DNA from 4 places in the Streptomyces sp. NPDC008137 genome. Region 4 is predicted to be linked to each of the others. Evidence: riboswitches for the same ligand, from Rfam matches in the RefSeq annotation. Region 4 holds a riboswitch; each other region holds the start of a gene.

Region 1 (7,686 bases), on a different contig from region 4:
CGTCGTCATCGCCGTCTGCCTCATAGCGCCCTTCGTGGCCATGCTGTGGGTCGGCTCGTACGCCAAGACCGACCCGGCCTTCATCGGCATCCCGTTCTTCTACTGGTACCAGATGGCGTGGGTGCTCATCTCCACCGCGCTGACGATGACCGCGTACAAGCTGTGGCAGCGTGACCAGCGCGCCCGTAAGGAAGGTGCGCGGTGAAGGACGGCGTGAACGGCGTCGCGCTCGCCGTCTTCATCTTCTTCTTCCTGCTCGTCACGGTCATGGGCTTCCTGGCCTCGCGGTGGCGCAAGGCCGAGAACGAGAACAGCCTCGACGAGTGGGGCCTGGGCGGCCGGTCGTTCGGCACCTGGGTCACCTGGTTCCTGCTCGGCGGAGACCTCTACACGGCGTACACCTTCGTGGCCGTACCGGCGGCGATCTACGCGGCGGGCGCGGCCGGCTTCTTCGCGGTGCCGTACACGATCCTGGTGTACCCGCTGATCTTCACCTTCCTCCCCCGCCTGTGGTCGGTGTCCCACAAGCACGGGTACGTGACGACGTCCGACTTCGTGCGCGGCCGCTTCGGCTCCAAGGGCCTGTCCCTGGCCGTGGCCGTCACCGGCATCCTCGCGACCATGCCGTACATCGCGCTCCAGCTCGTCGGCATCCAGGCCGTGCTGGACGTGATGGGCGTCGGCGGCGGCGAGGACACCAACTGGTTCATCAAGGACCTGCCGCTGCTCATCGCCTTCGGCGTGCTGGCGGCCTACACCTACTCCTCCGGCCTCCGGGCCCCCGCCCTGATCGCCTTCGTCAAGGACACCCTGATCTACATCGTCATCGCGGTGGCGATCATCTACATCCCGATCAAGCTGGGCGGCTTCGACGAGATCTTCGCCAAGGCGGGCGACGCTTACAGCCAGACCAACCCGGCGACGGGCGCGGCGCGCGGTGCGCTGGTGCCGGCGGAGGCGGGCCAGTGGACGTACGCCACGCTGGCGCTCGGCTCGGCGCTCGCGCTGTTCATGTACCCGCACTCGATCACGGCGACCCTGTCCTCGCGCAGCCGTGAGGTGATCCGCCGCAACACCACGATCCTGCCGCTGTACTCGCTGATGCTGGGCCTGCTCGCGCTGCTCGGCTTCATGGCGATCGCGGCCGGGATCAAGGTGCAGAACGGGCAGCTGGCGATCCCGCAGCTGTTCGAGACGATGTTCCCGGACTGGTTCGCGGGTGTGGCCTTCGCGGCGATCGGCATCGGAGCGCTCGTGCCGGCGGCCATCATGTCCATCGCGGCCGCGAACCTCTTCACCCGCAACATCTACAAGGACTTCCTCAAGCCGGACGCCACGCCCGCGCAGGAGACCAAGGTCTCCAAGCTGGTCTCCCTGCTGGTGAAGGTGGGCGCGCTGGCCTTCGTCCTCACTATGGACAAGACCGTCGCCATCAACTTCCAGCTGCTCGGCGGCATCTGGATCCTGCAGACCTTCCCGGCCCTGGTCGGCGGCCTGTTCACCCGCTGGTTCCACCGCTGGGCGCTGCTCGCGGGCTGGGCGGTCGGCATGATCTACGGCACGGCCGCCGCGTACGGGGTCGCCTCGCCGACGCAGAAGCACTTCGGCGGCTCCTCGAAGGAGATCCCCGGCATCGGTGAGATCGGCTACATCGGCCTCACGGCGTTCGTCCTGAACGTGGTGGTGACGGTGGTCCTCACCTTCGCCCTGAAGGCCCTCAAGGCCCCCGACGGCATCGACGAGACCAAGCCGGAGGACTACACGGCGGACGCCGGCGACCCCGGGGTGCAGGTGGAACTGCCGCCGGCCACGGCGGGTACCTCGCACTGATCCCAGCGCAGCACGGGCCGTCGGGAGAGCACCCGGCGGCCCGTCGGCGTGTCCGCCCGCCGTCCTAGTCGCGGGTGCGCGCGGCCATCGCATGCCAGAAGCGGTCCAGCTCACGGACGCGCATGCTCACCCAGGGCGGCGTCTTCCGGCGCAACAGCCTGGGGAACCAGCGGCGCAGCCGTCCGGGCAGCAGGGCCTGCTGCTGGCGGCAGAACGGCTCTCGGATCTCTCCCCGGGGCACGGAGTCGTGGGGAGGGTACGGGCAGAGCTGGAACTTGCAGTCGGGCAGGCATGTGGTGCCGGGTGCGGGCGGGTTCGCGGTACCGACCCGGGCGCCGGGCCGCAGCGGCTCGCGGTTCGTGCGCAGGCACGGTGGGAGAGGCATCCCGGACTGCTCCGCGCGGGCCATGCGCTCCTCGACCTCGTCGGGGTTTCCGTCCCGTTCGATGAGGTTCAGCATCACCAGCACGTCGGCGACGAGACGTTGGGCCCTCCCGTCGAGGGTGCTCCAGCCGACCGAGGGCGGGATCCACAGGTTGTGCTTGCGGTAGGCGCCGGAGTGGTCCGTACGGGAACCGATGTTGTCGGCGACGCCCTTCTCGTCGATCCAGAGGAAGCGTTCGGGCTGGCCGGTCTCCAGGGCGAGGGCCACCAGATCGCCCGCCTCGGCGACGAACGGGTGCAGCAGCCGCCGCGGCGAGTCGCCGTTCGCACCGGGCGGGCCGGGCGGTGCGTTCACCGTGCCGGCCATCGCCAGCCAGCGCCGCACGGTCTGCACGGCGGTGGAACCACCGATCGCCAGGAGCGGCTCGCGCGACCCGTGGTGATCGTCGCTCGGCCCTGCCGTGGTGTCGCCGTTCCGGTCATGGTGGCCGAGCCGGTCGGGAAGTTCCCACAGGCACAGCGCTTGGAGCAGGCTGAGCTGCGAGTACCAGCACCGGGTCTGCTGCAGTACGGTCTCCGCCTGCCGGATCAGGTCGACGCTTCTGCCGGGGTCCGTGTTCGGATGGCGTTGGCGCCGGTTGGCCGCGTACTTGAAGCCCTGGGCCAGCGCCGCCTCCAGGGCGAGCGGCATATCGGGGGCGCCGTCCGTATGGGCCGGGTCGAGGTGGAGGAGCCATTTGGTGAGGCGCTCCCGGGCCTCGCCGCGGTGGGAGTCGTCGACCGACCCCAGCAGCATGGGCAGCATCCAGGCCCGCATCACGAACTCACGCAGCAGTTCGACCCGTTGGTTCTCGTACCGCTGGTTGAGTTCCTCGCGCTCGATCTGCAGCCGGTCGATGGCCTCGACGGACGCGGCAGGCGAGGACGCACGGGCGGATCTGGCCTGCCCCATTCTCGAGGTCCACGCTTCGAATTCCCTCGTGTTCTCGGCTTTCATTTCGAGGATCTTGGCGTTGTACTCCCCTATGGGGTCACTGTTGAGACCGACCCGCTCACGGATCACGGCGAACGCCTCGTTGCCGCCGCTGCCGAACTCCTGGGCGACGGCCAGGCGGATGGAGTACGAGGGCTCGGCGATGCCCAGCTCGAAGATCTTCTCGTACATCGCCGTGGTGTCGATCTTCTTGGAGGCCTGCCGCGACGCCGCGCCCAGCTGCTTGAGCAGCCGCAGTTTCGCGTCCTCGAGAGTGCGCTGATCGCCCTGGATGCCCGACCAGTCGGCCGCCACCCTCTCGACGATGTCGCCCAGTCGTCCCGGGTCGGCTTCCACACTCTCGACTTCGAGGGCGGCCGCGTAGAGGTCGAGGGTCTTGGGGTCGTCCGGCCGATGCTGCGCGGCCGCGCAGAGCCGCTCGGACAGGGCGCGCCCACGCACGGGGCTGCTCCGCGACGGCTCGTTCTTCCCCTCCTGGAACCCGGCCCCGACGCCGCCGGCTCGGGGAGGACGTCTCCCCACCCGCCCGCGGGACATGAACACGACCGCGACCAGCAGCTCACGTCCGGGGCCGGGCGGTCGCAGCGCCTGCTCGATCAGCTCGCCGGCGTCGGCCTCCTCCAGGTGGCTCAGCAGACGGAAACCGAAGTAGGCCTGCAGGATGCTGTGCGGGAAGCGCGCCTTCGTCTCGGAGCTCTCCAACAGCCCGAGCTTGTCCGCGTTGCCCACCAGACGGGCGAGCACGGCGTGGCACTGCGCCATGTTCCCCATCTGCAGCCGCCTCGCCTCCTCGTCGCCGAGCCTGGCGCGGAGCGCTGCCCAGATCCGTTCCCGGTGCCACTCGGAGAAGGCCTCCCCGTTGTCGCCGTACCGGTCGGTGCCAGGCACCCTGACCCACAGAGGCCCACCGGGCTGGACGTCCGGGCCGAGCAACTCCGCGAAGTCCACTTCCAGCTTGTCTTGAAGCAGTCCCACGCAGGCCAGAGCGGAGACCACCGCAAGGGTGTCCCGGCGCTCCTGCGGGGTCAGCGCGACGTCCTCACGCAGCCGGCCCTCGTGCAAGGCACGGCCCCAGGTGTCCAACAGCCACAACCGAAGCGTGCTCCGGTCCCGGCTGCGTGTGTTCAGACGCTTCGGGTCGTCGGTCGGACGGTCCCGTTCCAGGGCGCCGTGCCGGTGCAGTTCACGGGCGATCTGCAGATAGACGGGCGATTCGGTCACCTCGGCCGTCTCCACGATCCAGTCCACGCGGCGCTCGTCCGTCTCCGGTACGGAGTCTTTGACGAATTGCAGCGCCTCCTCCTCGCTCAGCGGTTCCAGCTCCACGATCGCCGCGGGCGTGGTGTCCAGAGGACTGTGCGGCCGGGAGGCGATGACCACCGGCAGCCGCTCCTCATAGGCGCGTTCGATGGCACAGCGGATGATGTTGTCCCGGTTCTGCTGAACACCGCCGTCGAGAAGAGCCTCTTCGAGTCCGTCGGCGATGACGACCAGCTTGTCGTCGGCAAGCAGTTGCTGCCAGACCCGATCGGTCTTGGTGCGGGCCAGAATGCCCTGCGGCGCCACCTCGGCGAAACGCTGCTTGGCCATGCGCTCGAAGTTCAGATCGGTCCCGCCGTCGGCGTCCCGCAGCCGGATCGGCACGGGCACGGCACGCTCCTGGGCCAGTAGTTCGGTGAGCCGCACAAGGACGGCGGTCTTCCCCGTGCCGACACCGCCCACGAGCAGATAGGGCCGACGAGTGCCGCGCTCCCTCAGCCGTTGGGCGATGACCTGCGCGAGCTCCTCGCGACCCACGATCTCGGTGGAGTCCTGCCCGGCCGTGAGCACGAGCTTGTGCGGGTCCCTGCGCGCCTTCACGAGGTATCGCCGTTTGTTCCAGCTGTACCACCAGAACATGAAGAGCGCGGCGGCGACCGAAGCGGTGAGGACCGGACCGATGAAACGGAGCAGGGCGTCGAGCCCCGGCTCCTTCTGCCATCTCTCGACCGTGGTCTGCTGGTCGGTGACCAGCATGTGTACGCCGGCCCCGATCCAGCCGAAGACCACGAGGGCGCCGACCGCCCAGACCATCCGGAGCACGTTGGTGTAGGAGAACCACCTGCGCCACTTCCTGGGCCGGGTGGTGCCGCGGCGGGCCTCGAGACGGATGGTCAGGCTGTGCCAGTGGCCGACGACGACGCGACTGGTCCGTCTCGCCGCCCGTCGCAGATCCAGCGTGGCCATCGGCGCGTTGCGCGGCCGCTCCTTGCCCGGTGTGCGACGGACGACCCTCGTCATGTGAGTACTCCCTCCGAGGGCGATCTGCTTCCCAGTACGGAGGACCCGCGGACGTCGGCACCTACTTCCATGGAAGCACTCCCCGCACGCCGCGCAACCCGATGGGGAAACGCCGACAGGGCATCACTCTTCTCACCTGTCAGCTGACGCTCCGACACCAGCGCGACACAACATCTGGGGGTGCCACCCGTACCCGGCACAAGATGTATGCTCGTGCTCGCTGTCGTCGCAGGGGAATCCGGTGCGAATCCGGAACTGTCCCGCAACGGTGTACTTGTGCATGTTTCATGCACAAGCGTCAGTCCGAGGACCTGCCGACAGCGCACCCGGCCGTCCGGCCGGGGTGCCCTGACGTCCGGGCCTCGTGGAATGGGCCGGTGGACGCGACGCCGTGTGCGCTCGTGTGCTGCCCCCCCGCCCTGCGCGAGGCCCCTTGCCGAGCGAGGGAGAGCCCCACGTGACCATCGCGCCAGCCGAACCGGTCTCAGCTTCCGAAGAAGAGCACGACGGCCCCGGTGCCGCGCTGCTGCGGACCCTGACCGAGCTGACCGCCGATCTCCCCGACGCCGACCCCGGCCGGGTCGCCGCCGCCGCGCTGCGCGGCCGGTCCGCGCGGGCGGACGAGACGGAATTGCGCGAGCTCGCGACGGAGTCGGCCGCCGGCCTCATCTCCGAGGACCCCGCCTACTCCCGGCTGGCCGCACGGCTGCTGACGATCGGCATCCGTGAAGAGGCCGCCTCGCAGGGTGTCACGTCCTTCACCGAGTCCGTCGCGGTCGGCCACCGGGAGGGCCTGATCGCCGACCGGACCGCCGAGTTCGTGCGCCTGCACGCCGCCCGGCTGGACGCGCTGATCGACCGGGCCGCCGACGACCGCTTCGGCTACTTCGGCCTGCGGACCCTGCACAGCCGCTACCTGCTCCGCCACCCGATCACCCGCAAGGTCGTCGAGACGCCCCAGCACTTCATGCTGCGCGTCGCCGCCGGTCTCGCCGAAAACGACACGGCGCAGTCCGTCGACGAGGTCGCCGCGCTCTACGGGCTCATGAGCCGCCTCGACTACCTCCCCTCCTCCCCCACCCTCTTCAACTCCGGCACCCGGCACCCCCAGATGTCGTCCTGCTACCTCCTGGACTCCCCCCAGGACGAGCTGGACTCGATCTACGACCGGTACCACCAGGTGGCGCGGCTGTCGAAGCACGCGGGCGGCATCGGTCTCTCGTACTCCCGTATCCGTTCCCGCGGTTCGCTGATCCGGGGCACCAACGGCCACTCCAACGGCATCGTCCCGTTCCTGAAGACCCTCGACGCCTCGGTCGCCGCCGTGAACCAGGGCGGCCGCCGCAAGGGCGCGGCCGCGGTCTACCTGGAGACCTGGCACTCCGACATCGAGGAGTTCCTGGAGCTGCGCGACAACACCGGCGAGGACGCCCGCCGTACGCACAACCTGAACCTCGCGCACTGGGTGCCGGACGAGTTCATGCGGCGGGTCAACGCCGACGGGCAGTGGTCGCTGTTCTCCCCCTCGGACGTGCCCGAGCTGGTCGACCTGTTCGGCGAGGAGTTCGACGCCGCGTACCGGGCGGCCGAGGCGAAGGGCCTGGCGAAGAAGACCCTGCCGGCCCGTGAGCTGTACGGCCGCATGATGCGCGCCCTCGCGCAGACCGGCAACGGCTGGATGACGTTCAAGGACGCCGCCAACCGCACCGCCAACCAGACGGCCGAGCCGGGCCACGTCGTCCACTCCTCCAACCTCTGCACGGAGATCCTGGAGGTCACCAGCGACGGGGAGACGGCGGTCTGCAACCTGGGCTCGGTCAACCTCGGCGCCTTCGTCGACCAGACCCGCGGGGACATCGACTGGGAGCGGCTGGACGAGACCGTCCGCACCGCCGTGACCTTCCTCGACCGGGTCGTGGACATCAACTTCTACCCGACCGAGCAGGCGGGCCGCTCCAACGCCCGCTGGCGTCCGGTCGGCCTGGGGGCCATGGGTCTGCAGGACGTCTTCTTCAAGCTGCGCCTGCCCTTCGACTCGCCCGAGGCCAAGGCGCTCTCGACCCGTATCGCCGAGCGGATCATGCTCGCCGCGTACGAGGCCTCCGCCGGCCTGGCCGAGCGCAACGGCCCGCTGCCGGCCTGGGAGAAGACCCGTACGGCCAGGGGCGTGCTGCACCCCGACCACTACGACGTGGAGC
Region 2 (7,686 bases), on a different contig from region 4:
ACAGCCGCATCAGCGTCAGCGCCTTGGTGGGCAGGGGATCCGTACGCAGTGCGGTGAGGTCCGGGGTGGGCGGCAGCTCCCGTACGGCCGTCTCCAGCGCCGCCGCGAGCGCGGGGCCCGACCCCGCCGTCCCGGCCAGCGCGCCCGCCACCAGCGAGCCGAACAGCTTGCGGCGGAGCGTGCGTTCGTCGTCCGTGACCATCCGGGCGGGCAGGTCGGGCACCGCGATGCCGTGCCGGGCCAGACGTGCCGGGCTGACGCGGATGTCGGCCAGGTCGCGGTAGACGAGCCGCAGCGGGTCGCCCTCCGGCGAGAGCACCACGAGGAGGTTCTGGCCGTGTGCCTCCAGGGCCACGCCCAGTTCCAGCAGCCGCAGCCCGACGGTGAGGGCGAGGCGCGCGAAGCCGGCCAGCCAGCCGGGGGAGCGGGGGAGCGCGCTGGTCGCGAGCGCCGCCACCGGCAGGACCCGTTCACCGCTCCCGGCGTAGGTCTGCGGCGACTCCCGCAGCACGGCCGCGAAGTCGGGGGAACCGGCCGCCGCCGCGCCCAGGGTGCGGGTGACGTGCAGCAGGCCGTCGGTGCGCGCCGCCGGGATCTCGGCGAAGTCCGACAGCAGCGCGGACGCGGCCACCGAGGGCAGTGAGATGTCCCGCACCGACGAGGTCAGCCGGGCGCTGAGCGAGGTCTTGACGTGCGGCCCGCCGGGCAGGGCGAGCGTCCGCAGGGACATCAGCGGGTGCCCGGCGCGCAGCTCCTCGCACGTCCGCTTCAGCACATGCGCCGCCTGCCAGGGGTGCACCGGCAGCACCACCCGCGGCCCGTCCCGCAGATCGCCCGGCCAGGTGCCCGTCACCAGGCACTCCTCCGCCCGCACCGGCACCAGACCCAGCTCCACGACCGGCCGGTGCTCGGGCCCGTAGGCGAGCTGCTCGGCCACCGAGAAACCCGGCCGGGACCGGCAGGTGGGGTGGAAGGGATGCCCGTCGACGATCCGCTGCTCCCACTCCCAGTCGTTCTCCGGCCACTCGTCCGTCGCCTGCCCCTCCTGCCCCGCTCGCGACAGCGCCAACGAGGCGACGCTGTGCCCGAGTTCGGCGGCGAAGGAGGCGGAGTGCGGGACGGCGAGGTCCGTCACCAGCCGCGCCGGATCGTCGTACTCGGCCCCGTCCAGCCCCACGACGGTGACATAGCCGCCGGTCGCGTACGGATCCGGCAGCGGGCCGTGCAGCCGGCGGCCGTCGGACAGGGACAGCGTCAGCCCGTCCCGGCCCTGCTCCCTGCGGGCCGCCCAGGGCAGCGGATCATGGGCCAGACCGCGCCACAGACGGGACAGCACGGCAGCCCGGGCGCCGGGCAGCTCTGCCTCGTACCGTGGCAGCAGGCCGGGCCGTGCGGCGGCCAGTTCGTCGGCGACCTCGGCCTCGGCGGTGGGGGAACGGTGCACGGGCGGGCTCCTCGGGTACGAATAGGGCGTCACGGCGCGATGACGACGACCGACATAATGATCATCTCCGCCAGGAAGTCCGGAAGTCCCGGATGGGCTGTGGGGAACGTACAGAACACAGGGAACGCAGAGAAACGAGTGGATCGCGTGGACCTCATGCCCCCGTCCGCCGACGCGTACGCCGCCGTGCCGCTGCTGAACTGCCTGCTGCGGGAGGTGGCCCGGCCTCAGCGGCGGGAGGGCGAGCACCGGGTCTACCGCCTGCCCGGCGGGGACCGTCTGCTGCGGGTGCGCGGGACGCGCCGGCCCGCCGAACCCGAGGTCGAGGGGCCGGACGGCTGGCAGCGTGTCGGCCACACCGAGCTGGTCAAGCTCGTCGCCGAGGAACTGCGCCGGCACACCGGCCTGTCCAACCACGAACTGCCCGCCGAGATGATCGACAGCAGGGAGGCCGTGGCCGCCCTGCTGGAGGCCCGCGACCGCGCGACCCCGCCCGACGACCCCTACCTGCGCTCCGAGCAGTGCCTCCTCACCGGCCACACCCACCACCCGGCCCCCAAGGCGCGCGGCGGCGGCCCGGCCGCGGGCTGGCTGCCGTACGCGCCCGAGGCGTACGCCCGTTTCCCGCTGGTTCTGCTCGGGCTGCGCGAGGACTGCGTCGTCGAGGAGGGCGACACCTCGGCCCTCGACGCCCTCGGCACCGCCCCGCCCGGCTACCGGCTGCTCCCGGCCCACCCCTGGCAGCTCGACCTGGCGAGCGCGGAGCTCGCCGCCGCCTTCGCAGACGGGAGGCTGGTCCGGCTGGGCACGACCGCCTTCGACACCTGGCCGACGGCCGCGATCCGCACGCTCTACGCACCCGAGCGGGACCTCTTCCTGAAGTTCAGCCTGGACGTGCGCATCACCAACGACATCCGCCGGCTGTGGCGCCACGACCTGCTCGCCCTGCGCCGCACCGACGCGGCCGTGTGCGCCGCCTTCGACGACTCCGGCACGCTCGACGGCCCCCCGGCCTGGCTCGGCGACCGCGGCTACCGCACCGCCGGCTTCGCCTTCGAGGCCTTGGCCGTCCTCGTCCGCGACGGCTTCGCCGGCCACCTGGTGCCCGGCGCGACCCCGCTGCTCGCCGCCGGACTCGTCGAGGGCTTCGACGGCAGCCCGCTCGACCGCGCCGCCGACCCCGGGGCGTGGTGGACGGCGTATCTGGCGCGGGTGGTGCCCCCGGCCCTGGAGGCCTTCGCCCGGCACGGCGTCGTCATCGAGGCTCATCTGCAGAACACCGTGATCGCCGTGGACGCCGACGGCATGCCCGTGCAGGCGCTGTACCGGGACGCCGAGGGCGTGAAACTGCTCCCGGACGTCTCCCGCGAGGCCGGCTGGGAGCGGCTGGTGTACTGCCTGGTCGTCAACCACCTCACCGAGATCGCCGGTGCCCTCGTCGAACGCCACCCCGGCTTCGACCCCTGGCCCGCCGCCCGCCGCGAACTCGCCCGCCACGACCTGCCCGAGATCCCCGCCCTGCTCACCTCGCCCACCCTCCCCGCCAAGACGAACCTCCTGCTGCGCTGGACGGGCGCGGACGGCGCCGACGCCCGCTATCTGCCGCTGCCCAACCCGCTCAGGGAAGGAACGTGACCTGGGGGAGCGCCCGTCCGTGCTGTGCGGTGACCGCACCGGCCGCATGGAATGATGGCCGGCGACATGGCGACGGCGGAACGAGGAAGCCGGTGTGAATCCGGCGCGGTCCCGCCACTGTGACCGGCATCGGCCGGGAGCCAGGAGACTCACGCGGTCGCCTCCTCCACGAACCACCGGGGCGGATCTCCCCGGAGAGAGGACAGGTGCGGCATGTCCGCAACCCCGGCCGGAGGGGTTCCGTGCCGCGTCGTCGTCTGCCGGGACTGCTGCTGCGGCACCGGCAAGGTGACCGGCGTCGATCACACGGCACAGACCGAGCGGCTGCGCGAGGCGGCGCCCGTACGGGTCTCCGAGTGCCTCGACGTCTGCGACCAGGCCAACGTCATCGTCGTACAGCCGTCCGCCGCGGGCCGGGCCGCCGGGGCCCGGCCGGTGTGGCTCGGGCTGGTCAACGACCCGGCCGCGACCGAGGACGTCGTCTCCTGGGTCCGCGAGGGCGGCCCCGGTGTCGCGCCCCTGCCCGAGATCCTCGGCCTGTACGCCTTCAGCCCGCTCGCGAAACGGCGCGCGGGCAGCTCCTGACCAGGCCCGGCTCTCAGGACTCCTGTTCCTCGGCCGGCACGCACAGGACCGGGACGTTCGACAGGTGCAGCAGCTTGTGGGGCGTCGAGCCCAGCAGGGCCCCGCGCACCGGGCTCTCGCCCCACGTGCCCACCACGATCACCCTGGCGTCATGGCGTGCCGCGGCGTCGATCAGCGCCTGCGCGGGCCGCTCGTCGATGAGTTCGACCGTGCTGGGCACACCGGCCTCGTCGGCGACCCGGACCGCGTGACCGAGCACGGTGGTGCCGGCCTCGCGGACGGCCTTCTGATGGGCGCCGAACTCCTCGCCCGTGACGCCGGGGGCCGCGGCGCCGTAGACGATCACCAGGGGCTCGCCGTACGCCGCCGCCACCTCGATCGCGACCCGCAGCGCGCGCAGGGCACCCGGGGACTCGTCGTAGCCGAGGACCACCGACATCTTCAGGACTCCTTGCCGTGGACGAGATCGGGGTCGACCGTGCTCGGGCGTTCCGACCAGAACGCGGGGGCCGTCAGCCGCCAGACGACCATGATGATCACGCCCGCGAGGGCGACGCCGATGCCGATGACGAGCGGCGGACCGAGCCCCAACCAGGAGCTGCCGGTGTAGGAGTTGGCCGGGTCGGCCATGTCCTGGACCGACTCCACCAGCAGCCACGCCAGCAGCCCGGCGCCGATCAGCGGGCCGAGGCCGATCAGGAGGAAGTCCCTCACGCTCCTGGTCAGCTCGCGCCGGTAGTAGACCGCGCAGGCGAGGCCGGTGAGCGCGTAGTAGAACGCGATCAGCAGGGAGAGCGCCGTCAGGGAGTCGAAGAGGGCGTTCTCGCTGGCGTGATACAGGACGAGGTACCAGACGATGGCGATGCCGGCGACCCACCAGGTGCTCACGTCCGGGGTGCGGAACCGGGGGCTGATGTGCCCGAAATGCTTCGGCAGGGCGTACCGGCGGGCCATGGACAGTCCGGTGCGGGACGCCGGGATGATCGTCGTCTGCGTGGACGCCAGCGCCGATGTCGACACCGCCAGCAGCACGACCCAGTCCCAGCCGCCCATCGCCTCTTCGGCGAGCAGCGCGAAGATGAACTCCTCCTCGGCGGCGTTCTCGGCGAGGTAGTCCGTGCCCGCGTAGGCGACGACCGCGAAGGCGACGGCGAGGTAGGTCACCAGCAGCAGCACCGTCGACCAGATGGCCGCCTTGCCGGGGGCGGTGGCGGAGTCCTCGGTCTCCTCGGTGAGGTTGACCGCCGACTCCCACCCCCAGTAGATGAACACGCCCAGCAGCAGGGCGCCGGTCAGGGACGCCCCGCCCGCCCCGAAGGGGTCGAGCCAGCTGAACTCCGGATCGATGGCGTCGAGGGTTCCGGTGTCGGCGTAGACGCGGTACAGCGCCACCACGGCGAAGGCGAGCAGGCAGACGACCTGCGCCAGGATGAGGACGTTCTGCACCTTGGCCGATACATCGATGCCGATCACACAGATGGCCGTCATCACCACGATGAGCAGCACGGTGAGCACTTGGCGCACGACGTCGTTGTCCGCCCAGCTGTCCAGGCCCACGGCGAGCAGGAAGAAGGTCACGGCGACATCCGCCAGCGAACCGACGACCAGGACGCCCGTCATCGCGATGGCCCAGCCGCCGAGCCAGCCCGCCCACGGCCCCATGGCCCGGGTGACCCAGGAGAAGGTCGTGCCGCAGTCCTGGTCGACCTTGTTGAGGTAGTAGAACGCCGACGCGATCAGCAGCATCGGCACGAACGAGGCGATCATCACCCCGGGGGCGTAGATGCCCACCAGGGCGACGATCGGGCCGATGACCGCCGCCACCGAGTACGCCGGCGAGGTCGCGTTGAGCCCGATGACCAGCGCGTCGAGGAACCCGATCGCATTGGGCTTCAGGCTCGCGGACGGTGGCGGGCCCGCGTCCGTGATGTCCTTGGCCATGCTCCCTCACTCCCGTTGTGCGTGGATCCATACAACAGGCAGGCGCGAGGCATTTTGGCGATTGACGGCCTTTTAGGAGATTTATGTCGCTTTGCGGCTCCGCACCAGCAGACGCAGGAAGTACGGAGTGCCGATCACCGCCGTCATCAGTCCGGCGCCCAGCTGGGCCGGGGCGATGACGGTCCGTCCGAGCAGATCCGCCGTACAGACGAGCGCGGCGCCGAGCAGGACGGCGACCGGCACCACCCGTACATGCCGCCGACCCACGAGGGCACGCGCCGCGTGCGGCGCCACGAGACCCACGAAGCCGATGGTCCCGGCCGAGGCGACGGCCGTCGCGGCGAGCAGGACGCTCACCACCAGGAAGCCGAGCCTGGCCCGGGGCAGCCCGAGGCCGAGCAGCCGTGGGGTGTCCTCGTCCAGGGAGACGAGATCCAGCTCGGTGCGGCGCGCGACCGCGACGGCCAGGCCCAGTGCCAGCACGAGCGCGACGGGCACGACGTCCGGCATGGTCCGCCCGTACGTCGAACCGGACAGCCAGGTCAGCGCCTTCGTGGCGTTGAACGGGTCGGTGAGCACGATGAGCAGACTGATCAGGGCCGTGGAGCCGGCGGCCATGCCGATCCCGACGAGGACCAGCCGGTTCTGCCGGTAGCCGCCCCGGGCCGCGAGCCCGAAGACGATGGCGGAGGACAGCGCGGCGCCCCCGAACGCGGCACCCGCGAGGCCCCACGAACCGGCGGTGGGCACGGTCGTCACCAGCAGCACGGCGCCCAGCGCGCCGCCGCCGGAGACACCCAGAACCCCCGGCTCCGCCAGCGGGTTGCGGGTCACGGCCTGCACGAGCGTCCCGGCCAGGGCGAGCGCGGCGCCCGCGCACAGGGCCGCGAGCACCCGCGGCACCCGGGTGTCCAGCACGAAGGAGACGGCCTGACCGGCCCGCCCCTGCGCCCAGTTCGCGACATCGCCGAGCAGGAGCTTGCTGTCGCCGAGCAGGACACCGGCCAGCGTGACACCCACGACCACGGCGGCCAGGGCGCCCACCGTGACCAGGAACGCCGTCCGGCTGGGGATGCGCAGCCGGTCCGGCGCGTCGGCCCCGGCCGTGTCCCGCAGCCGCAGGGCGGTCACCACCAGGAACACGGCACCGACCAGGCTGGTGACGATGCCGGTGGGCACGGCGACCGCCCGGTCCGCCGGGACCAGGGCCCGCAGCAGCACGTCCGACCCGAGCACCAGCGCGGCACCGGTCAGCCCGGCCACCGGCAGGGCCGCGCGGGAGCGCACGAAGCCCCGGAACCGGCGGGCGAGCGGACGCACCAGGGCGGGGGCGCAGAGCCCGACGTACCCGATGGGCCCGGCCAGCGTCACGGCCGCCGCCGACAGCAGCGCCGCCAGCACCACCACTGTGACGCGGGTGGCGTGGACCGGGACGCCAAGACCGCGCGCCGCGTCGTCCCCGAGGGCGAGCGCGTCGACCCGCCGCGCGACCAGCAGCAGCCCGGCGAGTCCCACCAGGGCGACGGGGAGCATCTGCACGACGCCGTCGAAGCCGTTCTGGCCGATGCTCCCCTGGTTCCACTGGTAGAGGCCCTCCGTCTCCTGCGGGAACAGCAGGAGCAGCCCCTCCGTCACGGAGTTCAGGCCCAGCGCCAGCGCCGTGCCGGCCAGGACCAGCCGTACGGTGCCCGTGCCGAGCCCCGACAGGGCGAGCACCACGGCCGCCGCCACCAGCCCGCCCGCGAAGGCGACGCCCGAGGACGCCAGCAGGGGCAGGGAGAGGCCGGTCGCGCCGACCAGCGCGAGCGCCAGATACGAACCGGCGTTCACCGCGAGGGTGTCGGGCGAGGCGAGCACATTGCGGCTGACGGCCTGGAGGACGGCGCCCGCGATGCCGAGGACGACGCCGACCAGGACGCCGGCGGCCATCCGCGGCAGCCGGGAGGCGATGACCACGGACGCGTCGCCCGGATCGGCCTGCCCGGTCAGGGCCTTGAAAACCTGCGCCGGTCCGACGGCGGCGGTGCCCTGGGTGATGTCGACGACCGCGAGAGCGGCGACGAGGAGGACGAGCCCGGCCG
Region 3 (7,686 bases), on a different contig from region 4:
GCGAAGCACAGCCACACGTCGGTCCAGCCGGCCCCGCCGAGCGAGCCCAGGAGCCAGAACAGCACGCCCCGGGTCGTCTCGGCGTCGGCGGCGGTCAGCACCACGAAGGAGGTGAGGGCGGAGAAGAGCTGCATGGCGGCGACGCCCGCGAGGACGACCCGGTCGGTGGTGTCGCCGAGGGTGTGGCTGAGCAGCAGGACCAGCGCGAAGGAGACCAGTGCGCCGAGGAACGCGCCGGCGGACACCGAGACGACACCGCCGCCCACGCCCAGCACGACGATGACGACCGCGCCGGTGGAGGCGCCCGAGGACACCCCGAGCACGAACGGGTCGGCGAGGGGGTTGCGCAGCAGCGACTGCATCACGGCCCCGCACACGGCGAGGCCGGCCCCGCACACGGCCGCGAGCAGGGTGCGCGGCAGCCGCAGCTGCCAGACGATGCCGTCCCGGATCGGCGTCAGGTCGGAGCTGCCCATCCCGAGGTGGGAGGCGACGACGGACCAGACGTCCCCGACCCGGATGTCGGCCGGTCCGATGGTGATCGCCAGGGCCACGGAGACCATCAGCAGCAGGGCGCCCGCGACACCGAGCGCCGGTCCGCGCACGGTCACTTCACGAGCCCGAACTCACGCAGTCCGGCCGCGACCTTCTCCACACCCTCGACCGTGCGGATGGTCGGGTTCATGGCCTGCCCGCTGAGCAGCACGTACCGCTTGTTCTTGACTGCGTCCATGTTCTTGGTGGCCGGATTGGACTCCAGGAAGGCGATCTTGCGCTTCGCCGACTCGGCGGTCTCCGAGTCGCGGGTCAGATCGCCGATGACGAGGACGTCGGGGTTGCGGTCGGCGACCGTCTCCCAGTTGACCTGCGGCCACTCCTCGTGCGTGTCGTCGAAGACGTTCTTGGCACCGAGGGCGCGGGTCAAGATGCCGGGCGCTCCGCAGCAGCCGGCCAGGTAGGGCGATTCGGAGTTGGCGAACCAGTACATCAGGGAGACGTCGGAGGCGTCGACGCCCCGCGTGGCCTTCTTCATCCGCTGCTGGAGGGAGGCCACGAGCTTGTCGCCGCGGTCCTTCACTCCGAACACGGTCGCGAGGTCCCGCACCTCGCCGTAGACGGCGTCGATGTCCAGCGGCTTGTCGCGCTTGCCGTCGCCGCCGCCCGAGTTGTCCTTGCCGGCGCAGTCGGACGGGGAGACATACGTGGGCACGCCGAGCTTCTCGAACTGCTCGCGGGTGGCGACGCCGCCCTTGCCGAGGGTGGAGACGAAGGACGCGGCGACGAAGTCGGGCTCGGAGTCCAGGACCCGTTCGAAGGAGGGGTTGTTCTCGGCGATGCGCGGCACCTTGGCGTTGGCCCTCTCCAGCCCCTTCATCACGGGGTCGGTCCAGGTGGCCGTGCCCGCTATCCGGTCGGCGAGACGGAGGGAGAGCAGGATCTCGGTGGTGCCCTGGTTGAGGGAGACGGCGTGCTTGGGCGCCTTGTCGACTCGAACCTTCCGGCCGCAGTTGTCGAGCGTGACGGCGGCCTTCGTGGTGGTGGGCTTCGAGTCCCCGCAGCCGGTCATGAGCAGGGAGCAGGCCGCGAGCAGGACGGCGGCACGGGCGGGTCGGGCGAGGGGCAAGGAAACCAGTCCTCAGACGTCGAGGGCCCGATCGCGGAGCCCGGTCGTACGGTGCTCCCCCACCGCCGGCCGGCCGCGGGGGCCGCCAGCAGGTCTTCGGACTCGGGTTCACCCGGTGCGGGGCGCCTTCCCGAACGCCATGCGTGCCGTTCAGTGGCCGAGACCCCGCCCGTCCCCCTCACCGCTGCGCGTCAGTTCCGGATTCGCACCGGATTCCCTGACCCACGTACATGGGTTCGACTGGCCTCGGCAAGCTATCACGGCGGGCATCGGGGAATCACCGCGCGCCCCGCGTCGTTGCCCGGACAGCAGCTCTTCCGCGACTCCCGAGGAGGCCGCCGGTGTACGGCGACGACGCAACGGTCCGCAGGATCCTCACCGAGCTCGGCGACACCTGGGCCGTGGTGGGCCTGTCGTCGAACCGGCAGCGCGCGGCGTACGGCGTCGCCGCCGTGCTCCAGCGGTACGGCAAGCGTGTCGTGCCCGTGCACCCCAAGGCGGAGACCGTGCACGGCGAGCAGGGGTACGCGAGTCTGGCGGACATCCCCTTCGACGTGGACGTGGTGGACGTGTTCGTGAACAGCGACCTCGCCGGAGCGGTCGCGGACGAGGCGGTCGCCAAGGGCGCGGGGGCGGTGTGGTTCCAGCTCGGCGTCGTCGACGCGGCGGCGTACGACCGCACCCGGGCCGCCGGCCTGGAGATGGTGATGGACCGCTGCCCGGCGATCGAGATCCCGCGGGTCGGGTGAGGGTCACGCCCGTCGCGCCCCCTCCATAATGAGCGCATGACCCACGCCTTGCCGCCCGCGGACACAGGCTCCCCCGGACGTTTCCCGGTCGTCGTCGTGGGCGCCGGTCCCGCCGGGCTGACCGTCGGCAACATCCTGCGGGCCGCCTCCGTGGACTGCCTGGTGCTGGAGACCGAGACCCGGGAGTTCATCGAACAGCGGCCCCGGGCCGGGGTCATCGAGGAGTGGGCCGTACGCGGCCTGGAGAAGCGGGGCCTCGCCCGGAACCTGCTGGACCGCGCGGAGCTGCACACCGCGTGCGAGTTCCGCTTCGAGGGGGAGCGGTACCGGTTCCACTACGGCGATATGACGGGCAGTCACCACTTCGTCTACCCGCAGCCGTTGCTGGTGACGGACCTGGTGCGCGAGTACGCCGACGTGCGCGGCGGGGAGATCCGCTTCGGGGTCCGGGACGTGGAGCTGCACGACCTCGACACCGACCGGCCCTCCGTGTCGTACACGTGCCCGGAGACGGGTGAACGGCACGTCGTGGACTGCGACTTCGTGGCCGGCTGCGACGGGGCGCGCGGGGTGACGCGGGCCTCACTGCCGCCCGAGCGGGTCCGGATCGCGCGGCACGACTACGGCATCGGCTGGCTGGCGCTGCTCGCCGAGGCCCCGCCGTCCGCCGACTGCGTCCTGTTCGGCTGTCACGAGAACGGCTTCGCGGGCCAGATGCCCCGCAGCCCGGAGGTGACCCGCTACTACCTCCAGTGCCCGCCGGGCGACGACCCGGAGAACTGGCCGCACGAGCGGGTCTGGGCGGAGCTGCGGCAGCGGCTCGGGGCGGCCGGTGTGCCGCCGCTGACGGAGGGGCGGCTGATCGAGAAGCGCGTGCTGGACATGCACGACTACGTGGTCGAGCCGATGGTGCACGGCCGGCTCCACCTCGCGGGCGACGCGGCGCATCTGGTCGCCCCCATCGCGGCCAAGGGCATGAACCTCGCCCTGCACGACGCCTTCCTGCTCGGCGACGCCCTGGTGGCCCGCCTGACCACGGGCGACGAGAGCGGTCTGGCCGGTTACGGGCAGTCCTGCCTGCGGCGCGTGTGGGACTACCAGGAGTTCTCGCAGTGGCTTTCCGAGGTGTACCACGGAACGGCGGCGGGCGACCCCTTCCGCGCGGGCACCGCGCTCGCCCGGCTGCGCCGCCTGTTCACCTCGCCCGTGGCGGCCGCGGCCTTCGCCGAGCAATACCTGGGGACGGCGGCGCGGTACTGACTCATTCGTGCGGGGGACGGTCGCTGAGCCGGTGGTCGGCCACGTTCAGCGCCTCGTCCACCAGTCGGCGCAGATGGCCGTCGCTGAGTGAGTAGATCACCCGGCGCCCGTCTTTACGTGTGTTCACCAGGCCCGCGAGGCGCAACCGCGCCAGGTGCTGGCTGACGGCGGGCCGGGCCGCCCCGCATTCCTCCGTGAGAGTCGTGACGTCGGCTTCCGACCTCGTCAGTGCGTGCAGCAGGGCGAGCCGGGTCCGGTCCCCCAGGAGGGCGAGGAGTTCGGCGGCGAGCGCGAACTGTTCCTCGCCGGGGCTGCGCGGGTGCGCATCGTGCGCAGGTGACAGGTGCATGCGTGCGCTCATACGCACATAATGGCCCTGTGGGCGTGTGCACGTCCACTCCCGCGCACCGGAAGGGGACCCACGTGAGCGACCGGCACGAGCACTCCCACCCTCACCAGCACCAGCACCAGCACGGCCTGCGCCACCGGCTGTCCCACCTCCTCACTCCCCACTCCCACGAGACGACCGACAAGGTCGACTCCGCCCTGGAGTCCTCGGCCCGCGGGATGCGGGCGCTCTGGGTCTCGCTCGCGGTGCTCGGTGTGACGGCCCTGGCCCAGGCGCTCGTGGTAGCCGTCTCCGGCTCGGTGGCGCTGCTCGGGGACACGGTGCACAACACCGCGGACGCGCTGACCGCCGTACCGCTCGGGATCGCCTTCGTGCTGGGCCGGCGGGCGGCCACCCGCCGCTTCACCTACGGCTACGGGCGGGCCGAGGACCTGGCGGGGCTCGTGATCGTGCTGACGATCGCCGCGTCCGCGGCCTTCGCGGGGTGGACCGCGATCGACCGCCTCCTCGATCCGCGCCCGGTCCAGCACGTCCCGGCGGTCGCCGTGGCGGCCCTCGTCGGGTTCGCGGGCAACGAGTGGGTGGCCCGCTACCGCATCCGTGTGGGCCGCGCGATCGGCTCGGCCGCGCTGGTCGCCGACGGACTGCACGCCCGCACCGACGGCTTCACCTCCCTGGCCGTGCTGCTGGGCGCCGGCGGCTCGGCCCTGGGGTGGCAGCTGGCCGACCCGATCGTGGGGCTGGCGATCACGGCGGCGATCGCGCTGGTGCTGCGGGACGCGGCGCGGGAGGTGTTCCGGCGGGTGATGGACGCGGTCGACCCGGCCCTGGTGGACCGGGCCGAGGCCGCCCTGACCGAGGTCCCCGGGGTGCGGGCGGTGGGCGAACTGCGGCTGCGCTGGATCGGGCACCGGCTGCGCGCCGAGGTCGCGGTGGTGGTGGACGGCGCCGTGACGGTGCGCGAGGCCCACCGCATCGCCGTCGACGCCGAGCACGCGCTGCTGCACGCCGTGCCCCGCCTCACCGCCGCCCTGGTCCACGCCGACCCGGCACCGGTCCCGGGCGAGGCGGACCCGCATCTGCCCCTGGCCCACCACACGGCGGCGTAGCTCAGGAGACTCCGAGCCCCTCCAGCACCACGGCCCCCGGCAGTTCCGCGAACGCCTTGCCCGGGACCAGCAGCTTGCCGCGCCGCCGGCCGCTGCCGACCAGCACATACGGCAGGTCGACGACGGCCGCGTCCACCAGCACGGGCCAGCCGTCCGGCAGTCCGAGCGGGGTGATGCCGCCGTACTCCATGCCGGTCTCGCCGGTCGCCGTGTCCATGCTGGCGAACGAGGCCTTGCGGGCGCCCAGTTGACGGCGTACGACGCCGTTCACGTCGACCCTGGTGGTGGACAGTACGACGCACGCGGCGAACGTGGTCTCGCCGGCGCGCTTGCCCGCCACCACCACGCAGTTCGCGGACCGCTCCAGCAGGTCCCGGCCGTAGTGCTCCACGAAGACGGCGGTGTCGGCCCACTCCGGGTCGGTGTCGACGTAGAGGATCTGGTCGGCGGGGACACTGCCCGGCCAGTGACATACGGCGTCGGCGACCGGGCCGGTGAGTTCGTCGAGGCAGGCGGGGGCGGGACGGGCGTCGTCGAAGCGTCCGATGGGTGCGCGCATGACCGCACGCTAACAACCGCGGACCGCCACCGGCCGGGCGTCTCAGGACACGGGCGGCACCGAGACGGCCATGACCATCTCCATGGGCGCGTCCCCGGTGTTGCCGTACGTGTGCGGGACGTTGGCCTCGAAGTGGACGCTCGCACCGGCGGGCACGCGGTGCTCGACGCCGTCGACGGTGAGCGTCAGCTCCCCCGCCGTGACGTGGAGCAGTTCGGTCGTGCCGGCGGGGTGCGGGTCCGAGGGGCTGCTCTCGCCGGGCATGAGCCGCCAGTCCCACATCTCCAGCGGGCCGGGCGCCTCGGTGCCCGCGAGCAGCCGGTTGTAGCTGCCGGCCTCGGTGTGCCACAGCCGTACGGTCTGGTCGGCGGGGACGATGTGGACGTTCGGGCCCTTCTCGTAGTCGAGCAGGGTGGTGATGCTGACGCCGAGCGCGTCGCCGATCTTGACGACGGTGCCGAGGCTGGGGTTGGTGCGGGCCTGCTCGATCTGGATGAGCATGCCGCGACTGACGCCCGCCCGGGCGGCGAGCACGTCCAGGGTGAAGCCGCGTACCGCGCGCCAGTGCTTGACGCTGCGCGCCAGGGACTGGGTCAGCAGCTCGAGGTCCGACACATTCCGTCCAATATTTTGTATTCCGAAGTGCAGTCGATTGCACTATCGTGTGGTTGACCTGATCGTTCACTGAACTGTACTGCGAGGCTTCCGGACCATGACAGCGCTCTTCGCCCTGGCCACCAGCCTGCTGTGGGGACTGGCCGACTTCGGCGGCGGACTACTGACCCGGCGCACGCCCGCGCTGACGGTGGTCGTGGTCTCGCAGTCGATCGCGGTGGTCGTGCTCGGCGCGGTGGTGGTGGCGACCGGCGGCTGGAGTGAGGCGGGGCCGCAGCTGTGGTTCGCCGTGGCGGCCGGGCTCGTCGGGCCGGTGGCGATGCTCGCCTTCTACAAGGCGCTCGCGCTGGGCCCGATGGGCGTGGTCTCACCGCTGGGTTCGATCGGCGTGGCCGTGCCGGTCGGCGTGGGCCTGGTGCTGGGCGAGCGGCCCGGTCTGCTCCAGTTCGTCGGCATCCTGGTCGCCGTCGCCGGTGTCTGTCTCGCCGGCGGTCCCCAGTTCCGGGGCGCGCCCGTGCAGCGCCAGGCCATCGCCCTGACCCTCCTCGCGGCGTTCGGATTCGGCGCGGTGATGGCCCTGATCGCGGAGGCGTCGACCACGCTCACCGGGCTCTTCCTCGCGCTGTTCGTGCAGCGGGTGACGAACGTGACCGCCGGCGGGCTCGCGCTGCTGGTGTCGGTGCGGCGCGGCTCGCCGGCCCTCCCCGCGGGCGGCTTCCCCTGGCGCTCCCTGCCCGCGCTCGCCTTCGTCGGCCTCGCGGACGTCGCCGCCAACGGCACCTACTCGATCGCCGCACAGCACGGCCCGGTCACCGTCGCCGCCGTACTGGCCTCGCTCTACCCGGTGGTGACGGCGGTGGCCGCGCGTGGGCTGCTCCGGGAACGTCTGCGGGCGGTGCAGGCCGCCGGAGCGGGACTGGCCCTGGTGGGTACGGTCCTCCTGGCCTCGGGCTGAGGTCAGGACCCCGGCGTCGGCTCCGCGAGGTCGGCCGCCGTCCCCTCGTCCAGCTCGGCCAGCCGGGCCGCCGTCTCCTCGTCCAGGCCCGACAGCGCGCGCAACTGCTCGGGCGTGACGCCCTCCGGTATCGGCACGGGCGGCGGGGTGCGCAGCGGCGGCTGCCAGCCGTCGGCGGGGGTCCAGCGGCGTACGACGCGGGCCGGCGCGCCCGCCACCACGGCGTGGTCGGGCACCGCGCCCCGGACGACCGCGCCCGCGGCCACCACCACGTTCCGCCCGATCCGGGCGCCCGGCAGGATCACCGCGCCGGTGCCGATCCAGCAGCCGGGCCCGATCTCCACCGGCTCCATCCGCGGCCACTGCCTCCCGATGGGCTCGTGCGGATCGTCGTAGGAGTGGTTCGTGGACGTGACGTAGACGTACGGGCCGAAGTAGCAGTCGCTGCCGATGGTGACCGTCGTGT
Region 4 (7,686 bases):
GACCCACGGGGAAGACCGCCCTCCCGCGCCTCAGCCCCCCGAACTCTCCCGCACGACGAGCCGGTGCCCGGCCACATGGTCGCCCGGCGGCGCGCTGTCCGGGGCGTCGATCCGGGCCAGCAGCTGGGCGACGGCGGCCCGGGCGATCTCCTGCTTGTCGGGGGCGACGGTCGTCAGGGTGGGGACGCTGAAGCGGGAGGCCTCGATGTCGTCAAAACCCACCACGTCGAGCTCGCCCGGCACCCGACGGCCCAGCTCGTGCAGGGCCCGCAGCGCGCCCAGCGCGAGATGGTCGTTCAGGCACAGCAGCGCGTCCGGAAGGGGGTCGCGTTCCGTCAGCGCGACGGCGGCCCGCGCGCCGTCCTGCCAGTGGTAGGCGTCAACCGGCACCACCAGGCCGGGCTCGAAGGGCAGGCCCGCCGCTTCGAGGGCCGCGCGGTAGCCGTCGGTGCGCAGCCGGTCGGTGCCCTGACGGCCGTGCGGGGCGCCGCCGACCACCGCGATGCGCCGGCGGCCCCGGGACAGGAGGTGCTCGGTGGCCTCGCGTGCCGCGCGCACGTTGTCGATGCCGACATGGTCGGTGCCGCCCTCGGCGGAGCGCTCGCCGAGCAGGACCACGGGCAGGCGCCGGTCGTGGGCGGCGAGATCACGCGGCCGCAGGGAGAGCGGACTGAGGATGACGCCGTCGGAGAACTGCGCGTCGAACCCGTGCAGCGCCGCCAGCTCCCGCTCGCGCACCGCCCCGGTCTGGTGCAGCAGCACGGTGTGCCCGCGCCGGTCCGCCTCGGCCATGACGTGCTTGGCCAGCTCGGCGAAGTAGGCGACGTCCAGCTCAGGGACCGCCAGGGTGATCATGCCGGTGCGGCCCTGGCGCAGTTGCCGCCCGGCGATGTTGACGCGGTAGCCCAGGGCCTCGATGGCCTCCTGGACGGCGGCGCGGGTCCGCTCCGAGACATGCTCGAAGTTGTTGATCACGTTGGAGACGGTCTTGGGGGAGACGCCGGCGTACTCCGCGACGTCCTTGATCCTGGGTCTGGCCGCCACGCTGTCCCGCCCTTCCGACTGCCGAGATCGTACCGACTGCGCAGATGTGCCACGCCGGACGGGCGGCCGTGGCCCGCGCCCTGCCGTGGACAGCCGTACTTCCGCAGGATCCGGGTCGCCGGGGAGCCGGGTCAGCCCAGGTGGAGCGGCAGTTCCGAGGCCTGCTCGCCGAGTTCGGCCCGCTCCGCCTCCGTGGGTGCCCGCCTCCCGGTGCCCACCAGCAGCGCGTCCCGGTCGTGGAAAGACGAGGGGAACGCGCTCCCCGCGATCCGCTCCAGCAGCTCGCGGGAGCGGCTGAGCCCCTCCGCCGGCGGCTGTGCCGCGTCCGGCAGGTGCGCGATCAGGTCGAGGTGGTGCAGCGTCCACTCCAGGACGTACGCCGAGAGATAGTCCGCCACGGTGAGGACCTCGTCGCGGGTGCCGACCCGGCCGGCCGGGTCGGCGAGCCGGGCGGCGCGGCCGGCGGCGGACCCGACGTCGTCCAGGTGCAAGGTGAGCAGGTGCGGATCCTCGTACGCGGCGGCGAGCCGGACGGTCAGCGCGTCGAGCGGGTCGTCACCGGTCGGTGGCGTGCCGGCGACCTCCCAGTAGGTCACCGCGTCACGGGTCTGCTCCCGGTCAGAAGGGGTGGCGAGAGTGATCAGGACGTCCTGGGCGTCGATGACGAGATGGCACACCAGGTCCCGCACCAGCCAGCCGGTGCAGCCGGACGGCCGGTCGAAGTCCTCGTCGGCCAGACCGGCGACCGCCTCGCGCAACGCCGTCCAGGAGCGTGAGAAGAGATCCACCTCGGCACCGTAGTGCCGTGCCGCGAGGACGGACAAGCACATTTCGCCCGCCCGGCCAACTGCCGGACAGTGCCCGTGAGTTCCCCGGCGCAGGACTCTGGTGGCCCCGAGAACTCCTGGGCTACCGTCGGTAACACCCCTGGTCGCCCCAGGGGCCTCTCCCGACCCCTGCGCACCTCCTCCGGAAGGCGGCCCATGGAACACCCGTCAGCACCCGCCGCGTTCACCCGCCGCCGTGCCCTGACCGTCGCTGGCGGTGTGCTCGCCGGTGCCGCGCTCGCGCAGTCGGCGTTCCCGGCCTTCGCGGCCGGAGCCGGATCGTCGGACGCGGACGCCATCGTCATCGGCCACGGCCTCGCCGGGCTCGTCGCCACCGCCGAACTGGCCGCCGCCGGACGCAAGGTGCTGCTGCTCGACCAGGAGCCGGAGGCCAGTCTGGGCGGACAGGCCTTCTGGTCCTTCGGCGGGCTGTTCTTCGTCGATTCCCCCGAGCAGCGGCTCATGGGCATCAAGGACTCGCGGGAACTGGCCTGGCAGGACTGGCTGGGCACGGCCGGCTTCGACCGCGGCATCACCGACCCGTCGGGCCAGGACCACTGGGCCCACAAGTGGGCCGAGGCGTACGTCGACTTCGCCTCGGGGGAGAAGCACTCCTGGCTCGCGGGGCTCGGGATGCAGTGGTTCCCGATCGTCGGCTGGGCCGAGCGCGGCGGCGGCCTCGCGGACGGGCACGGCAACTCCGTACCCCGTTTCCACGTCACCTGGGGCACCGGACCCGCCGTGGTCGAGCCCTTCGAGAAGAAGGTGCGGGAGGCCGTGGAGGACGGCAAGGTGACGTTCAGGTTCCGCCACCGCGTGGACGACCTGATCGTCACGAACGGTGCCGTCACCGGCGTACGCGGAAAGGTCCTGGAGCCCAGCAGCGCGGCACGCGGCAAGCCCAGCTCCCGCAAGGTCGTCGGCGACTTCGAACTGAACGCCCCCGTCGTGATCGTCACCTCGGGCGGCATCGGAGCCAACCACGACCTCGTCCGGCAGAACTGGCCCGCGCGCCTCGGTACGGCCCCGAAGTCCATGATCACGGGCGTGCCCGCGCACGTGGACGGCCGGATGCTCGCGATCACCGAGAAGGCGGGCGGACGGATCGTCAACCCCGACCGCATGTGGCACTACACCGAGGGCCTGAAGAACTACGACCCGATCTGGCCCGACCACGGCATCCGCATCCTGCCCGGCCCGTCCTCCATGTGGTTCGACGCCACGGGCAAGCGCTTCTCCAGCCCCGACATCCCGGGCTACGACACACTTCACACCCTCAAGTCGATCACCGACACGGGATACGACTACTCCTGGTTCGTCACGACCCAGAAGATCATCGCCAAGGAGTTCGCGCTCTCCGGCTCGGAGCAGAACCCGGACCTCACCGAGAAGAACGTCTGGAAGCTGCTGTCGCGCGTCTGGCAGACCCCCGAGCCGATCGAGCGGTTCAAGGAGAAGGGCGAGGACTTCGTCGTCGCCGAGACCCTGCCCGAACTGGTCGCCGGTATGAACAAACTGACGGGGGACGACCTGATCGACCTGGCCGGCCTGCGGCGGCAGATCGAGGCCCGCGACCGCGAGATCGCCAACCCGTACACCAAGGACGCCCAGGTCATGGGCATCCGCAACGCCCTCGCCTATCCCGGCGACACCCTCAGCCGCACCGCCTCCGCCCACCGGATCCTGGACACGTCCGCCGGACCGCTGATCGCCGTACGCCTCAACATCCTCACCCGCAAGACCCTCGGCGGCCTCCAGACCGACCTCTCCGGCCGTGTCCTGAACGCCTCCGGCAAGCCGATCAGCGGGCTGTACGCGGCCGGTGAGGTCGCCGGCTTCGGCGGCGGGGGCGTCCACGGCTACCGCTCCCTCGAAGGCACCTTCCTGGGCGGCTGCCTGTTCTCGGGCCGCGCGGCGGGCCGGGCGGCGGCGGCCGCGACGGCGGCCTGACCCGACCGGGGGCGGGCCATGCTCCGCCCGCCCCCGGCCTGGAGCGTCAGGCCGCTCCGGGCCGCTCCGCGTCCAGTTCGGCCCGGACGGTCCGGGCCGCCGAGACCAGGTTCTCCAGGGATGCGCGGGTCTCGGTCCAGCCGCGGGTCTTCAGGCCGCAGTCCGGGTTGACCCACAGCCGCTCGGCGGGGATCGCTTTCAGGCCGGTGCGCAGCAGTTCGGCGGCCTCCTGTGCGGCGGGAACCCGCGGCGAGTGGATGTCGTAGACACCCGGCCCCGCCTCACGCGGATAGCCGTGCGAGGCGAGTTCGCGGGCGACCTGCATGTGGGAGCGCGCGGCCTCCAGGCTGATGACGTCCGCGTCGAGGTCGTCGATGGCCCGCACGATGTCGCCGAACTCGGCGTAGCACATGTGGGTGTGGATCTGCGTGTCCGGCCGCACACCGCCCGTGCTGAGCCGGAAGGCCTCCGTGGCCCACCCCAGATACGCCGGCCGGTCGGCGGCACGCAGCGGCAGGGTCTCGCGCAGGGCGGGCTCGTCGACCTGGATGACCGGCGTCCCGGCCGCCTCCAGGTCTCCCACCTCGTCGCGCAGGGCCAGGGCGACCTGACGGGCCGTCTCGGCGAGCGGCTGGTCGTCACGGACGAAGGACCAGGCGAGCATGGTGACCGGGCCGGTGAGCATGCCCTTGACCGGACGGTCCGTGAGGGACTGCGCGTACCTCGTCCAGCGTACGGTCATCGGCTCGGGGCGCGAGATGTCGCCGGCCAGGATCGGCGGGCGGACGTAGCGGGTGCCGTAGGACTGGACCCAGCCGTGCCGCGTGGCGAGGTAGCCGGTGAGCTGCTCCGCGAAGTACTGGACCATGTCGTTGCGTTCGGCCTCGCCGTGCACCAGGACGTCCAGACCGGCCTTCTCCTGGAAGGAGATCACCTCCTGGATCTCGGCCTTGATGCGCTCCTCGTATCCGGCCGTGTCGATCCGGCCGGCGCGCAGGTCCGCGCGGGCGCCGCGCACCTCACCTGTCTGCGGGAAGGAGCCGATCGTGGTGGTCGGCAGCAGCGGCAGACCGAGCCGGGCGCGCTGCGCGGCGGTCCGCTCGGTGTACGGCAGCGAGCGGTGGGCGTCCGCCTCGGACACCGCGCCCGTGCGGGCGCGGACCGCCGGGTCGCGGGTGATCGGGGAGTTCGCCCGGGAGGACAGGTCGGCCCGGTTCGCGGCGAGTTGCGCGCCGATCGTGTCCGTACCCTGCGCGAGACCGCGCGCCAGGGTGACGATCTCGGCGGTCTTCTGCCGCGCGAAGGCGAGCCAGCGCAGCACCTGCGGCTCGATGTCCCGCTCCGCCGCCGTGTCCAGCGGCACGTGCAGCAGGGAGCAGGAGGCCGAGACGTCGACCCGGTCGGCGAGGCCGAGGAGCGTGCCGAGCCGGGAGAGCGAGGCCGCCAGGTCGTTGATCCAGATGTTGCGGCCGTTGACGACACCGGCGACCAGCCGCTTGCCCGGCAGACCGCCCACCGCGGCCAGATCGTCGAGGTTGGCCGCCGCCGACTCCGTGAAGTCCAGCGCGAGCCCTTCGACCGGCGCCTTCGCCAGCACCGGCAGGGCGTTCCCGAGCCGGTCGAAGTACGAGGCGACCAGGAGCTTCGACCGGTCGGTGAGGGCGCCGAGGTCGCGGTAGGCGCGCTCGGCGGCGTTCAGCTCGGCCGGGGTCCGGTCCTGGACCAGGGCCGGCTCGTCCAGCTGCACCCACTCGGCGCCCGCCGCGCGCAGGTCGGCGAGGATCTCGGCGTACACGGGCAGCAGCCGGTCCAGGAGCGTGAGCGGCTCGAAGTCCGCGGGCACCCCCGGGGCGGGCTTGGCCAGGAGCAGGTACGTGACGGGGCCGACGAGGACGGGGCGCGCGGTATGGCCGAGCGCCAGCGCCTCGCGCAGCTCGGCGACCTGCTTCGCCGAGTCGGCGGTGAAGACCGTGTCCGGACCCAGTTCGGGCACCAGGTAGTGGTAGTTCGTGTCGAACCACTTGGTCATCTCCAGCGGCGCCACGTCCTGCGTGCCACGCGCCATGGCGAAGTAGCCGTCGAGGGCGTCCGCCTCGACGGAGTCCCGGTGGCGGCCGGGGATCGCGCCGACCATGACGGTGGTGTCCAGGACGTGGTCGTAGAGCGAGAAGTCGCCCGTCGGGATCTCGTCGATGCCGGCGTCGGCCAGCTGCCGCCAGTTCGAGGCGCGCAGGTCGCAGGCGGTGGCCCGGAGGGCGTCGGCGGTGACGCGGCCCTTCCAGTAGCCCTCGATCGCCTTCTTCAGTTCCCGGTTCTGTCCCTGGCGGGGGTAGCCGTACACGGTGGCCCGTGCTGCCGCGGCTGCGGACTTGGTGGTCACGGAGATCTCCTTCGCGAGACGAATCCCTGAGATCCCGGCGACGGGACGAGAGCGCGAAGGGGTGACGAACCGGACGGAGACGACCTCGCGCGGCACAGCGCGGTCGTCCGCCTGGTATGTACGCCGACCCGCCCTCGAGGTCACCGGAATGTCCGCGCACGAACCGTCCGCGCGCGGGCAGTTGGCAGGTCTTCGGACTCGCGGGCACGCTCTCACCATGTGAGAACACCTACTGGCCGTCGCTTCCCGGGCCCTGCGTGGGCCCAGTGCGTATGACGGCGGTCGTTCCCGCTCACCGCTGCGGGGCAGTCCCGGATTCCCACCGGGTTCCCTCTTGCGACGCATCCCGTCTGGCGGACGGGGCGAACCAGCTGCACCGCCAGCCTATACACGGGATGGCCGCGGAAGCGACCCTCAGCCGCCGCTCACCGGCCGCCCCGCCGCCAGCGCGGCCAGCTCGTCCGGGGTGCGCGGGCCGGGCGCCGACCCGGTCAACAGCCCCTGTGCGCGCAGGAGATCCGCGGCCGCGGCACCCCACGGCAACCGCAGTCCCGCCTGCCGGAGGAGATCGGTCCGGGCCAGTGCCGTCGGCGCGGGAGCGAGGTGCACACCGTCCGGGGTGAGGAGCGCCGCGTCGTCGGCCCAGCGCAGGGCGAGGTCGACGTCGTGCGTAGCCATCACCACCGTGGTGCCGTTCGCACGCAGCTCGTCCAGCGTGGCCAGGAGCCGTTCCTGGCCGTCGGGGTCGAGTCCGGCCGTCGGCTCGTCGAGGACGAGCACCCGGGGACGCATGGCGACCGCGCCCGCGATGGCGGTCCGTTTGCGCTGCCCGTAGGAGAGCAGATGAGTGGGCCGGCCGGCCAGGGCGGTGATGTCCAGGGCGGCGAGCGCCTCCGCCACCCGTGCCCGTACCTCCGTGTCGGACAGCCCGAGGTTCAGCGGCCCGAACGACACGTCCTGCTCGACGGACGCCGCGAACAGCTGGTCGTCCGGGTCCTGCACCACGAGCTGGACGGTCGTCCGCAGCCGGGTCAGGCCCTTGCGGTCGTACGTCACCGGCTGCCCGTCGACCGTCAATCGCCCCTCGTGCGGCCGCAGCCCGCCGCTGAGCAGCCGCATCAGCGTGGTCTTGCCGCTGCCGTTGCGGCCGAGCAGCGCGAGCGCCCGCCCCGCGCGGATGTCGAAGTCGAGGCCGCTGAGCACGGCCGGGCCGTCCTCGTAGGCGAAGGACGCGCCCCGCAGGGCGACGAGGGCGGGCTCGCTCATGCCGGCGGCCTTTCCAGTACGAAGGTGAGGGCGGCCAGCGCCGCGAGGAGCGCGCAACTGGCGGCCGTGAAGCGGACGGAGACACGGGCCTCGGGCACCAGGACCCGCAGGGTCCCGTCGTAGCCGCGCCCGGCGAGACCGGCTTGGAGGCGGGCAGCCCGGTCGAAGGCCCGTACGAAAGCGGTGGCGCCGAGCCCGCCCAGCGAACGCCAGGCGGCG

Evidence for each region. Region 4 has a riboswitch for cobalamin ahead of metE (5-methyltetrahydropteroyltriglutamate--homocysteine S-methyltransferase). Riboswitches for the same ligand answer to the same signal wherever they lie in the genome.
Region 1: another riboswitch for cobalamin. It lies ahead of ACFZBT_RS30885 (ribonucleoside-diphosphate reductase subunit alpha); the one in region 4 lies ahead of metE (5-methyltetrahydropteroyltriglutamate--homocysteine S-methyltransferase).
Region 2: another riboswitch for cobalamin. It lies ahead of ACFZBT_RS03590 ((2Fe-2S) ferredoxin domain-containing protein); the one in region 4 lies ahead of metE (5-methyltetrahydropteroyltriglutamate--homocysteine S-methyltransferase).
Region 3: another riboswitch for cobalamin. It lies ahead of ACFZBT_RS25810 (ABC transporter substrate-binding protein); the one in region 4 lies ahead of metE (5-methyltetrahydropteroyltriglutamate--homocysteine S-methyltransferase).

The regions. Positions count from the first base shown of each region.
Region 1 is NZ_JBIBHN010000026.1:37,330-45,015, forward strand. It holds gene ACFZBT_RS30870 (DUF3311 domain-containing protein) at 1-205, shown strand, start outside; gene mctP (monocarboxylate uptake permease MctP) at 202-1,830, shown strand; gene ACFZBT_RS30880 (ATP-binding protein) at 1,895-5,488, opposite strand; cobalamin riboswitch at 5,679-5,822, shown strand; gene ACFZBT_RS30885 (ribonucleoside-diphosphate reductase subunit alpha) at 5,946-7,686, shown strand, end outside.
Region 2 is NZ_JBIBHN010000002.1:52,101-59,786, forward strand. It holds gene ACFZBT_RS03580 (IucA/IucC family protein) at 1-1,444, opposite strand, end outside; gene ACFZBT_RS03585 (IucA/IucC family protein) at 1,601-3,079, shown strand; cobalamin riboswitch at 3,121-3,247, shown strand; gene ACFZBT_RS03590 ((2Fe-2S) ferredoxin domain-containing protein) at 3,293-3,664, shown strand; gene ACFZBT_RS03595 (universal stress protein) at 3,678-4,103, opposite strand; gene ACFZBT_RS03600 (amino acid permease) at 4,106-5,605, opposite strand; gene ACFZBT_RS03605 (Fe(3+)-hydroxamate ABC transporter permease FhuB) at 5,687-7,686, opposite strand, start outside.
Region 3 is NZ_JBIBHN010000018.1:95,189-102,874, forward strand. It holds gene ACFZBT_RS25805 (iron chelate uptake ABC transporter family permease subunit) at 1-563, opposite strand, end outside; gene ACFZBT_RS25810 (ABC transporter substrate-binding protein) at 608-1,567, opposite strand; cobalamin riboswitch at 1,694-1,884, opposite strand; gene ACFZBT_RS25815 (CoA-binding protein) at 1,966-2,373, shown strand; gene ACFZBT_RS25820 (4-hydroxybenzoate 3-monooxygenase) at 2,410-3,633, shown strand; gene ACFZBT_RS25825 (metalloregulator ArsR/SmtB family transcription factor) at 3,635-3,994, opposite strand; gene ACFZBT_RS25830 (cation diffusion facilitator family transporter) at 4,057-5,091, shown strand; gene ACFZBT_RS25835 (YbaK/EbsC family protein) at 5,093-5,650, opposite strand; gene ACFZBT_RS25840 (cupin domain-containing protein) at 5,693-6,265, opposite strand; gene ACFZBT_RS25845 (EamA family transporter) at 6,363-7,220, shown strand; gene ACFZBT_RS25850 (DapH/DapD/GlmU-related protein) at 7,223-7,686, opposite strand, start outside.
Region 4 is NZ_JBIBHN010000021.1:77,375-85,060, forward strand. It holds gene ACFZBT_RS28040 (substrate-binding domain-containing protein) at 31-1,044, opposite strand; gene ACFZBT_RS28045 (maleylpyruvate isomerase N-terminal domain-containing protein) at 1,176-1,832, opposite strand; gene ACFZBT_RS28050 (FAD-binding dehydrogenase) at 2,028-3,821, shown strand; gene metE (5-methyltetrahydropteroyltriglutamate--homocysteine S-methyltransferase) at 3,868-6,201, opposite strand; cobalamin riboswitch at 6,367-6,588, opposite strand; gene ACFZBT_RS28060 (ATP-binding cassette domain-containing protein) at 6,616-7,467, opposite strand; gene cbiQ (cobalt ECF transporter T component CbiQ) at 7,464-7,686, opposite strand, start outside.